Regions from separate parts of the Ruegeria sp. CH5 genome, predicted to be linked through region 1. Evidence: riboswitches for the same ligand, from Rfam matches in the RefSeq annotation. Region 1 holds a riboswitch; each other region holds the start of a gene.
What was found. Region 1 has a riboswitch for cobalamin ahead of ACR0JC_RS16115 (DUF1636 family protein). Riboswitches for the same ligand answer to the same signal wherever they lie in the genome.

Region 1 (3,267 bases):
GCCGACTCTGAGAAAAGGTCCACCGCAAAGACCCAAGGCAGTCCCAGCGGCAAAAGGAATACGCCGGACAACGGGTCTCGTTCCTGTCCGAACCAGCCAAATGTACCGGTCAGGAACGCAAACAACGCCAACAGGTAAAGGGAGGCAAACGCGATGATGGTTATTCTGCAAACCATGCCGGACCTCAGAGTATCAAGCCAGCGCTGCGCAGCCGATTCCGGCTACGCATCAAACGGGTCAAAGTGCGCCTTCGTCGCCGAGGAACTCGATACCAGCTGTCGCGCCATCACTGTAGGCAATACAATTCCACGGAGCCCGATCCTCTCCAACCCCAACGGTAACTTGTGTTCCAGCCTCGCTGAACGCGGATGAGAGCACGACCACTTGCGAATTGTTTGTTGTTTTGGCCACGTCTCGCAGACACGCCTGTTGGGCGGGGGTCAGTTCGGCAGGTGCGCTTGACGTGCTGGTGTCGTCACAGGCCGCAAGCAGTGCGAAACACGTCGCGCCTGAAATCATCATAACTTTGTTAATCATTTTCTTCTCCTCTTGGGTTCGCTGATGCTTGTGGAATAGGTGGTCCTTTTTGCGTGCTCACGTCTATGCGGTCCCCGGTTTTGCCGCCAATGACATAGCTGGCAGACAGATATTCTGCCGATCCCCGGGACCGTGAACAAAGCGTGCTGACGCAACGACGTCATGGGCAAAAACCGGTGCGAAGTTTCGAGGAAGGGTTCGTAAGTTAAGTCCGGGCACCGCGTCCTCCCAACGCTGAATTTCGTGAAATGCCTTCCGACCGCCAGCACTCACTCCAGCAGTCGGAAGGGCCCGACGAAACGGGCGACAGCGACAACAACGGAGGTAAAGCTAAAGTTGTGTCGAATTCGTATGTTTGAATCAATCACAGGATAAATCAATGATTTTTCCGCGCGTAAATTTTGTACGCTTGCCAACGATAGGCTTCTGCATTCAAAGAGAAGAGGCGAGGCCGCTCACGGAGGCTTGGCAGTCGGCCCGCTTGCGCCGCCGTGTTTCGGGACCTTCCGAGCTATCTTAATCCAGTTGGTCAAAACGACGTGATTCGCGGCCCGGTCTGTCGCTCAGGTGGTGCCGAAGGGTCGCCTGGATACCTCCATTACGCACCCGCCCAGAACGTCGTTGACAGTGCAACCCGACTCATGGATGAGATTTGCGCTGATGGTTCCCGATCGTTTCGGCGGTCGGGTAAAAGGGAATACGGTGCGGCGCCGTTCTGACGCCAATTCCGTGACTGCCCCCGCAACTGTAGGCGGTGTGCGACCCCCGGATGCCACTGGGCCGATAGGTCTGGGAAGGCGGGGCAAGCCATACATCGCGAGTCAGGAGACCTGCCATCATCAAACGCAACTCAACCCGGGCGGGGTGTCCCGGAAGGAGGCCAAGATGGCTTTTTCGGCTTGCGCCGCTGACATGACTGGTTCCCTTTCCGCCCCGCGATTTCGCGGAGGGCGAAGTGAGCCGACAATCAACACATCACATCACGGTTTGCCTATCTTGCCGACCCAAGGGCGCAGCCGTACGCCCCGGGCCTGACCTGATCGGACGATTGCGCGCCGCGCTGGCCGAAGACGACGGTTTGGCAGGTTTTGACGTTTCCGGTGCGGCCTGCATGGCCGGGTGCACCCGACCCTGTACCGTCGCCTATCACGCGCCGGGCAAGGCATCTTACCTGTTTGGCGGCCTGACGTCTGAAGAGACCGGGGCATTGGTGGAATTCGCCCAGCTGTACCAGCAGTTGCGCGATGGATGGTGCAGCTCGGTCGACCGCCCGGCCGGGCTTCGCCACGCGACGCTGGCCCGCATTCCAGCCGCGATGGCTGCGTCTTCGGAAAATGCGGATTGCGCCTCATGAGCGCGCCTTTGCTGTCGGTGGATGCCGTCACTTGGGCGCCGCGAAAACGAGCGCCGTTGGTGCTGCACGAGACCAGTTTTTTGCTGATGCGCGGGCAGGTCATGGGGGTTGTAGGGCCGAACGGTGCCGGCAAGACAACCCTTCTGCGGATGATCTACGGCTATCACCGTCCGTCCTCGGGCGACATTCTGGTGGACGGCGGATCCGTCAAAAGAATGGCCCGCCGGGCGCTGGCGCGTCAGGTAGCCGCCGTGCTGCAGGAGCAGCCCTCGGATTTCGCGCTGACCGTGCGCGACATCGTGGCGTTGGGGCGGGTGCCGCACCGGCTGGGCCTGTCCACGCCCGGCAGTCGTGACCACCAGATCATCGAATCCGCGCTGCACCGAATGGATCTGGACGGGTTTACCGACCGTGGGCTGGCCACTCTGTCCGGCGGCGAGCGTCAGCGTGTGATGGTCGCGCGCGCCCTTGCCCAGGAACCCCGGATTCTTGTGCTGGACGAGCCTACCAACCACCTGGACATCCGCCACCAGCTAGAGGTGTTGCGGCTGATCCGGGACCTCGATCTGACGATCGTCACCTCGCTGCACGACCTGAACTTGGCTGCCGATGTCTGCGACCGTGTTCTGGTTCTGAAGAACGGTCGACCCTGCGGCTTTGGCCCACCCCAGACAGTGCTGAGTGACAGGCTGGTCTCTGACACGTTCGAAGTCACCGCCCGGCAAGAGCAGCTCAGCCTCAGTCACAAACCTCACCTGACCTATCAACTCCCCACCCCCAACCAGAAGGAAGCTTGAAATGAAACCGACCACCCTGGCCCTGGGCCTTGCTTTGGCCGCCAACACCGCGACCGCGGAAACCACCGTGCAAAGTTGCAATCGAACCGTCACCTTTGACGAACCGCCCAAGGCGGCGGTCTCGAACGACGTGAACCTGACGGAAATGATGCTGGTGCTGGGCTTGGCCGACCGGATGGTGGGATATACCGGCATTTCCGGCTGGAAGACGTTGGACGAAGACATGCGCGCCGGAGTGCAGCAGCTGCCCGAGCTGTCGGCCAAGTATCCCAGCAAAGAGGTGCTGGTCGGCGCAGATGCCGATTTCTATTTCGCAGGCTGGAACTACGGGATGAAAGTGGGTGGCGAGGTGACGCCGGAGACGCTCGAACCCTTCGGGATCAAAGTCTACGAACTGACTGAAAGCTGCATCCATATCGGCGACAAGCCCAAAGCCAGCATGAGCGACATGTACAACGATCTTCTGAACCTCGGTCGTATCTTCGGTGTCGAAGACAGGGCGCAAAAGCTGGTCCAGGGATATAAGGCCGAACTTGCTGAGATCACATTCAGCCTGAATCCTTCGGACGAACCGCTGCG
Region 2 (3,267 bases), on a different contig from region 1:
CAACCCGCCATCGGGTCGGGGGAGACGGCGATCTCCAGCCCCGGCGCGTCCGGTCCGGCGGGCAGGTTGATGGCGGCGCTGTGGTCATGGGCCATGGCCTCGGCGTGATGGCCGCCATGTTGGGCGGGGTCGGAATGGTCGTGGCCATCGAAGGTGACGCCGTTGGCCGCGGCCAGCACGAACCCGGCACCCCCACCAAAGACCAGACCGATCGCGAAAAGAGCAAGCGAGCGTGTCATCATGTTTCCTTGAAAAGCAAATGACCCGCCGGTTGGGCGCCGGCGGGTCGTGGGATTTCGGGGATCAGGCCGCGGCTTCGACGCGCTTGCCCTCGCTTTGCCAGAAATACCCGGCAAACGAACCCAGCAGCACCCAGGCCACAAGGCCGACGCCAAAGGCGCGTGCTGCGAACAGGGCCCCGATCTCGGTCGGAACCGGCCCGGTGAACACGTCGGGTTCCGGCGCGCCGATCAGGTGCGGGGCCATCAACAGCACGGCCGCAACCAGATAGCTGACGATGTTGCCACCAAAGGCGATCAGCCACATGGCCACACCAGCAGCCGCGACGGTTGCCCACCACCAGATCTGCCGCGCGAACACGTCGGCTGCGGCAACACCCGGAACCTCGGGGGCCAGGGTGAAGCCCGGCGCCAGGTGAAAGGCGATGAAACCGGCAAGCCCCCATAGCACGCCCGTGCGCCCGTCAACCGGGTGGCCTTGCGCCTCGGCCAGCGACATCAGGGCGACCAGAACCAGCGCATAGCCGGTATAGGTCAGCATGGTGAACACCACGCTCAGCCCGTCGCGGGTCAGGTCCGAGAACATGCCCGGCAGTTCGGGATGGGCCGAGACGGCTTCGGCTCCGAAATGCACCAGCTCTCCGGATTCATAGAGTTCAGCATGCAGCAACACGGGTTGCACGAATACCAACTGCAGCAGGGCGACGATCAACCCGGCTGCAGCACCAGCGAACAACGCGCTGGTCAGAATGCGACTGAACATTGGTTTAGTGGCAGGGGAAGCCGGTTGCGTGGCGCACGTCATGCGCGGCGTCATGCAGCGCCGATGCCTGAACGTGACCGGCCAGGGTGATGATCCCCAGGCCCAGAGCTGCCGCGAACACTGTCGAAAGAATGCCAGCGCGTGCCGTTGATGCGGTTTGCGTTTGTGTCGTCATTTTCTGTCCTCCTGTGCCGCCGCACCCGACGGCCGGTGTTTCATTGTTCGCCTGGCAGGTCTCCTGGCTTGCGGGTCAGCGCCTCTGTTCGCCTTCCCCCCGAACGGATCGGGAGTGGCTGGTTGAACAGGGCTCACCGCTTACAGTCGCGGGGGCGGCTTTGGATTTGACCTGCGCGCAGGCCGCACCAAATTCCCTCTTAGCATCCGGATGTCTCCGGCAGGACCAGACCCGTCCATTTAGACGTGAATGCCGCTTTGGCGCAATCGCCATTTGCGACCTTTCGCGTCAATTCCCGCGCTTTTTCAGAACATAGATATCCATGATCCACCCGTGCCGGCCGCGGGCCTCGGCGCGGGTGCGCAAAATCTTGTCGGCCACATCCGCCAGCGGACCTTTGATCAGGACCTGCTCGGGCATGCCCACGTAAGCCCCCCACCAGATGTCAAAATCGGCCATGTCCAGCGTCTGGAACGAACATTCGCCATCCAGCATCACCGCAACCGTATCGGCGTCGCTGGGCCAGCCCTCGTCGCGGATGCGCCGGCCGGTGGTGACCAGATAGGGCGCGCCGATCTCATTGATTGGCATGGCATGGGCCGCCGTCAGCGCCTGCAGCGCCGTGATGCCGGGGATCACCGTCGTGTTCGGCTGCGGGTCCAGCCGCGCCGCGATTCGCAGCGAGCTGTCATAGAGCGACGGGTCGCCCCAGATCAGCAGGGCGACCGTGCGCGCGTCGGGGTGCCGGGCCATCGCTTCCTGCCAGCGCAGGGCGATTGCGTCGTGCCATTCATCCACGCCGCGCAGGTAGCCATCCTGCGACCGGCGCTCGGGGATGTCGAAATAGGCGATTTGGGGCGGTGTGTCGGTGACCTTGCGGATGATTTCCTCGCGCACGCCGGCCAGATCGGCCTTGTTGGCGCCCTTGCGCGGGATCAGGATCAGATCGGCCGCGCGGATCGCCTTCGCGCCCTGAAAGGTCACGTGGTCCGGGTTGCCGGTGCCGATCCCGATCAAGACCAGATCAATCATCGTCGAACTCCGCCAGCGGACCATAAAGGATCAGCGCTGGCGCGGTGCCGATCTCGGAACCCAGGCGCTCGGCCAAGGCACCGACGGTGGACCGGTGCAGCGACTGCTCAGGCGTCGAGACCGACTCGGCCATCAGCGCGGGGGTATCCAGCGGCAGCCCATGCGCGTGCAGCGCGCCGGCTAGCAGTGGAAAGGTGCGCTTGCCCATGAACACCACCGTCGTCGCACCCGGGTCGGCCAGCGCGGGCAGGTTCAAGTCCTCGGGAAGCTTCCCGCTGACATCGTGGCCGGTGACGAACTGCACGCGCCGCGCGGTCAGCCGCCGGGTCAGCGGGATGCCTGCCGCGGCAGCCGCGGCAATGGCTGAGGGGATGCCCGGAATGATCTCGTAGGCGATGCCGGCAGCGCGCAGGGCCACCAGTTCCTCCTCTAGCCGTCCGAACAGGCCGCCATCGCCCGATTTCAGCCGCACGATCCGCTGGCCGGTCTGGGCGTACTCGACCAGCAGGCGGCTGACATGGTCCTGCTTGGGCGAGGGCCGCCCGGCGCGCTTGCCCACGCCCACAAGGTCGGCCTCCTTGCGCGCATGGCTCAGGATCGGCCCGCTGCTGAGATCGTCGAACAGTACCGCATCGGCCTTTTGCAGCCGGTCCACGGCCTTGAGGGTCAACAGCTCCGGGTCGCCGGGGCCGGACCCGATGAAGGAAACGAAACCGCTCATGCGCTGGCCTCTGCGATCAGATGGAAGAACGTACCGGTGACATGTTCGCGGCGCGATCCGGTCTGCGGACCTTCGGCGCCTTCGGCGTCAAAAACCCGCGCCAAGGGCGCGTCGGGCTGCTCGATGATCGAGGAATAGTGGAACTCGTGCCCCCGCAGCGCGGTCCCGGCAGAAAAGCCGGGCATGTCGGCCAGCAACTCGGCTCGGCGATAGCCCAAGTTGAACTTGCGCTTCTCGTACGAGGTGACCAGGCCCAGCAGCCCGGCCATCCGGTGGCGGGTGCCGTCCTTGTCGATCAGCCCTTGGCCCAAGGCCATGTAGCCACCGCATTCGCCAT
Region 3 (3,267 bases), on a different contig from region 1:
GAAACCGACCTTCATGTTCTGCCCTCCCGCAGGCGCGTTTTCGTTGGCCCGAGTATTTCCGTTGCCCATCGACAAAAGAAACGAATAATAAAGCCATCTATACAAAAATTATTTTGGTGCTGAATGGACCGCCTGCCCAATCCGGCCTGGCTGCGCAGCTTCGAAGCCGCCGCCCGCCATCTGAATTTCACAACCGCCGCGCAGGAGCTGGGCCTGACCCAGACGGCGGTGTCGCTGCATATCCGCTCGCTCGAGGCGGACCTTGGGCAGCCGCTTTTTGCCCGCAACGCACGACACCTGTCGCTGACCGAGCTGGGCCAGTCCTATGCGCTGACCGTGCGCCGGGCGCTGTCGGATATCGCGCTGTCCACCAACAGCCTGTTCGGCCCCGCCTCGCGGCAGGCGTTGACCATCCGGGCGGCGATATCGTCGATGACCTACTGGATCGCCGCCGAACTGCCCGTGTTCAGCGCCCAGCACCCCGAGATCCCGGTGCGGCTGGTGTCGCATATCTGGAACGACTCGGCCGCGCCTGCGGATGTGGACGTGGAAATCCGGCTGGGCTATGGCGATTGGCCCGGAGTTGCGGCCGAACAGCTGTGCTCGGAACGGCTGGTGCCCGTCTGCCGGGCGCAGGACCCGGCGCCAGACCTGCAAAACGGCCCGTTGATCCACATTCTGGGGTACGAGGACAACTGGGCGCGGTACGCCGAGGCCACGAGCATCGACTTGCCCGACCGCCCCGCGCGCCATTCGGCGGATACGACCGTCACGGCGCTGCAACTGGTGATGGCCGGCGCGGGCTATGCCACCGTTCTGGAGCGGTTCGCGCTCAACGCCATCGCGCAGGGCACGCCGATCCGGGTTGCGGGGCCAGCGATTCCCTTTGCCCAGTCGCACTACCTGATCCGCAGCGTCAGCGCGGCGCCTCCGTCCATCCCCGCCCAGTTGTTCCTCGCGTGGTTGCGCGACCGATTGGCCGGTGATGCCGCGGATTGACCCCGGCAAGTCGCTTTTTCGATCCGACGCAAAGCACTTGCCCCTGCGCGCTTGACAACCCCCCTGCCCGTACCGCATGTCGCTTGCGTTGGTGTCTGTGCAAGCAGATGAAAAGGGAATGCGTCAGCGGTTTTCCGTCAAACGCAGCCGCCCCCGCGACCGTGACCGGAGAGGGTGCCCAAATGCCACTGGCCGCTGGCCGGGAAGGCGGGACATCCGACAGAGCGCCGCTCTGACATCCGCAAGCCGGGAGACCTGCCAACGCCCGAAGACAAACCGGACGGGGTGTTCCGGTGTCGGGCCCATGTCCGCAACGTGGCCCGCGCATACCCCGTCCCCCGACAACCGAGTGAGGGGGGATGAGAGACGTGACCGAGACCACACCAGTTGAACTGCTGGTCTGCACCACCTGCCGACGCGGGCTGCCCATCGAGGATGACGCCCAACGCCCCGGCACGCTGCTGCACAAGGCGCTGGCCGCTGCCGACCTGCCCGAGGGCATCACCCTGAAGCCGGTCGAATGCCTGTCGAACTGCGATCAGGGCTGCTCGATCGTTCTGCGCGGCGGGCCGTCGCGCTGGACCTTCGTCTATGAAAACCTGAACGAATCCGACCATGTCGAGATCATCGTCGAAGGCGCCACTAAATATCTGGCCGCCGATGATGGCCTTGTGAAATGGCGCGACCGCCCTGAACATTTCCGCAAGAACTGCGCCGCCCGCATTCCCCCGATTGGAGCCTGAGCATGAGCACCCTCGAAAAACTTCCCGTCACCGTCATCACCGGCTTTCTCGGCTCGGGCAAGACCACGCTGATCCGCCATCTGATGCAAAACCCGCAGGGCAAGCGGCTGGCCGTGGTGGTCAACGAATTCGGCAACGTGGGCGTCGATGGCGAAATCCTGAAAAGCTGCGCGATCCCCGGCTGCCCGGCGGAAAACATCATGGAACTGGCCAATGGCTGCATCTGCTGCACCGTGGCCGATGACTTCATCCCCACGATCGAGGCGCTGATGGCGCTCGACCCGCGCCCCGATCACATCCTGATCGAAACCAGCGGTCTGGCCCTGCCGAAACCGCTGCTCAAGGCGTTCGACTGGCCCGACATCCGTTCCAAGATCACCGTGGACGGCGTGATCGCTCTGGCCGATGCCGAGGCCGTGGCCGCAGGCCGCTTCGCCCCGAATGTCGCGGCGGTGGACGCCCAGCGCATGGCCGATGACTCGATCGACCACGAAACGCCCCTGTCCGAGGTGTTCGAGGATCAGATCTCGTGCGCCGACATCATCCTGCTGACCAAGCCTGACCTGGCCGGCCCCGAAGGCGTGGCCAAGGCGCGCGAGATCATCGCCGCCGAGGCGCCCCGCCCCCTGCCCGTGGTCGAAGTGGCCGAGGGTGCGGTGGACGTGCGCGTGGTGCTGGGGCTGGAGGCCGCAGCCGAAGACGACATGGACGCCCGCCCCTCGCATCACGATGGCCATGACGACCACGAACATGACGATTTCGAAAGCATTGTGGTTGAGCTGCCAGAACAGACCGACCCGGCGCAGCTGGTCGCCAATATCGAGCGTCTGGCGAACGAGCTGAACATCCTGCGGGTCAAGGGCTATGCCGCCGTTCAGGGCAAGCCGATGCGCCTGCTGGTTCAGGCGGTCGGCGCGCGGGTGCGGCACCAGTATGACCGCCCGTGGAAACCCGAGGAAGAGCGCCGCTCGCGCCTTGTGGTCATCGCCGAGCATGACGACATCGACGAGGCCGCGATCCGCGGCATCCTGACGGGCGTCACCGAGGCCGCCGAGTAAGCACCGATGCACGTCGTCTTCCGCGAAAGCCACGGGCTCGAAGAAACCGAGACCCCGACCGATCTGGGCCAGAGCCCGGCGGATCTGGTGGTGCTGTCCTTTTCGGACAGCGATCTGGGTGCTTTCGCGGCCGGCTGGCATCGCGGCGGCGGGCCCGAGGGGCGGATGCCCTCGTTGCGGCTGGCCAACCTGACGGCGCTGAAGCACCCATTGTCGGTCGATACCTATGTCGAGCAGACGCTGGAGGGTGCCAAGGGCATCCTGATCCGGCTGATCGGCGGAGTGCCCTATTGGTCCTACGGGTTGCGGCAGGTGCTGGCGCTGGCGCAGGCCAAGGGCATCGCGCTGGCGGTGCTGCCCGCCGACGGGCGCGAGGATACGCGGCTGGACGACTATTCCACCCTGCCGGTCTCGACCCTGCGGCGGCTGGCGCATCTGTGCGACACCGGCGGCGAGGTGGCCGCGCA

Region 2: another riboswitch for cobalamin. It lies ahead of ACR0JC_RS05590 (CbtB domain-containing protein); the one in region 1 lies ahead of ACR0JC_RS16115 (DUF1636 family protein).
Region 3: another riboswitch for cobalamin. It lies ahead of ACR0JC_RS05520 (DUF1636 family protein); the one in region 1 lies ahead of ACR0JC_RS16115 (DUF1636 family protein).

Annotation. Positions count from the first base shown of each region.
Region 1 is NZ_JBQFQT010000005.1:243,247-246,513, reverse strand. It holds gene ACR0JC_RS16125 (hypothetical protein) at 1-176, opposite strand, end outside; gene ACR0JC_RS16120 (hypothetical protein) at 238-537, opposite strand; cobalamin riboswitch at 1,182-1,389, shown strand; gene ACR0JC_RS16115 (DUF1636 family protein) at 1,493-1,891, shown strand; gene ACR0JC_RS16110 (ABC transporter ATP-binding protein) at 1,888-2,688, shown strand; gene ACR0JC_RS16105 (ABC transporter substrate-binding protein) at 2,690-3,267, shown strand, end outside.
Region 2 is NZ_JBQFQT010000001.1:1,118,175-1,121,441, reverse strand. It holds gene ACR0JC_RS05600 (hypothetical protein) at 1-239, opposite strand, end outside; gene ACR0JC_RS05595 (CbtA family protein) at 304-1,002, opposite strand; gene ACR0JC_RS05590 (CbtB domain-containing protein) at 1,007-1,177, opposite strand; cobalamin riboswitch at 1,214-1,422, opposite strand; gene cobF (precorrin-6A synthase (deacetylating)) at 1,466-2,209, opposite strand; gene cobA (uroporphyrinogen-III C-methyltransferase) at 2,202-2,930, opposite strand; gene ACR0JC_RS05575 (cobyrinic acid a,c-diamide synthase CobB) at 2,927-3,267, opposite strand, start outside.
Region 3 is NZ_JBQFQT010000001.1:1,104,804-1,108,070, forward strand. It holds gene ACR0JC_RS05510 (NAD(P)-dependent oxidoreductase) at 1-15, opposite strand, end outside; gene ACR0JC_RS05515 (LysR family transcriptional regulator) at 124-999, shown strand; cobalamin riboswitch at 1,072-1,276, shown strand; gene ACR0JC_RS05520 (DUF1636 family protein) at 1,359-1,742, shown strand; gene cobW (cobalamin biosynthesis protein CobW) at 1,745-2,800, shown strand; gene cobN (cobaltochelatase subunit CobN) at 2,807-3,267, shown strand, end outside.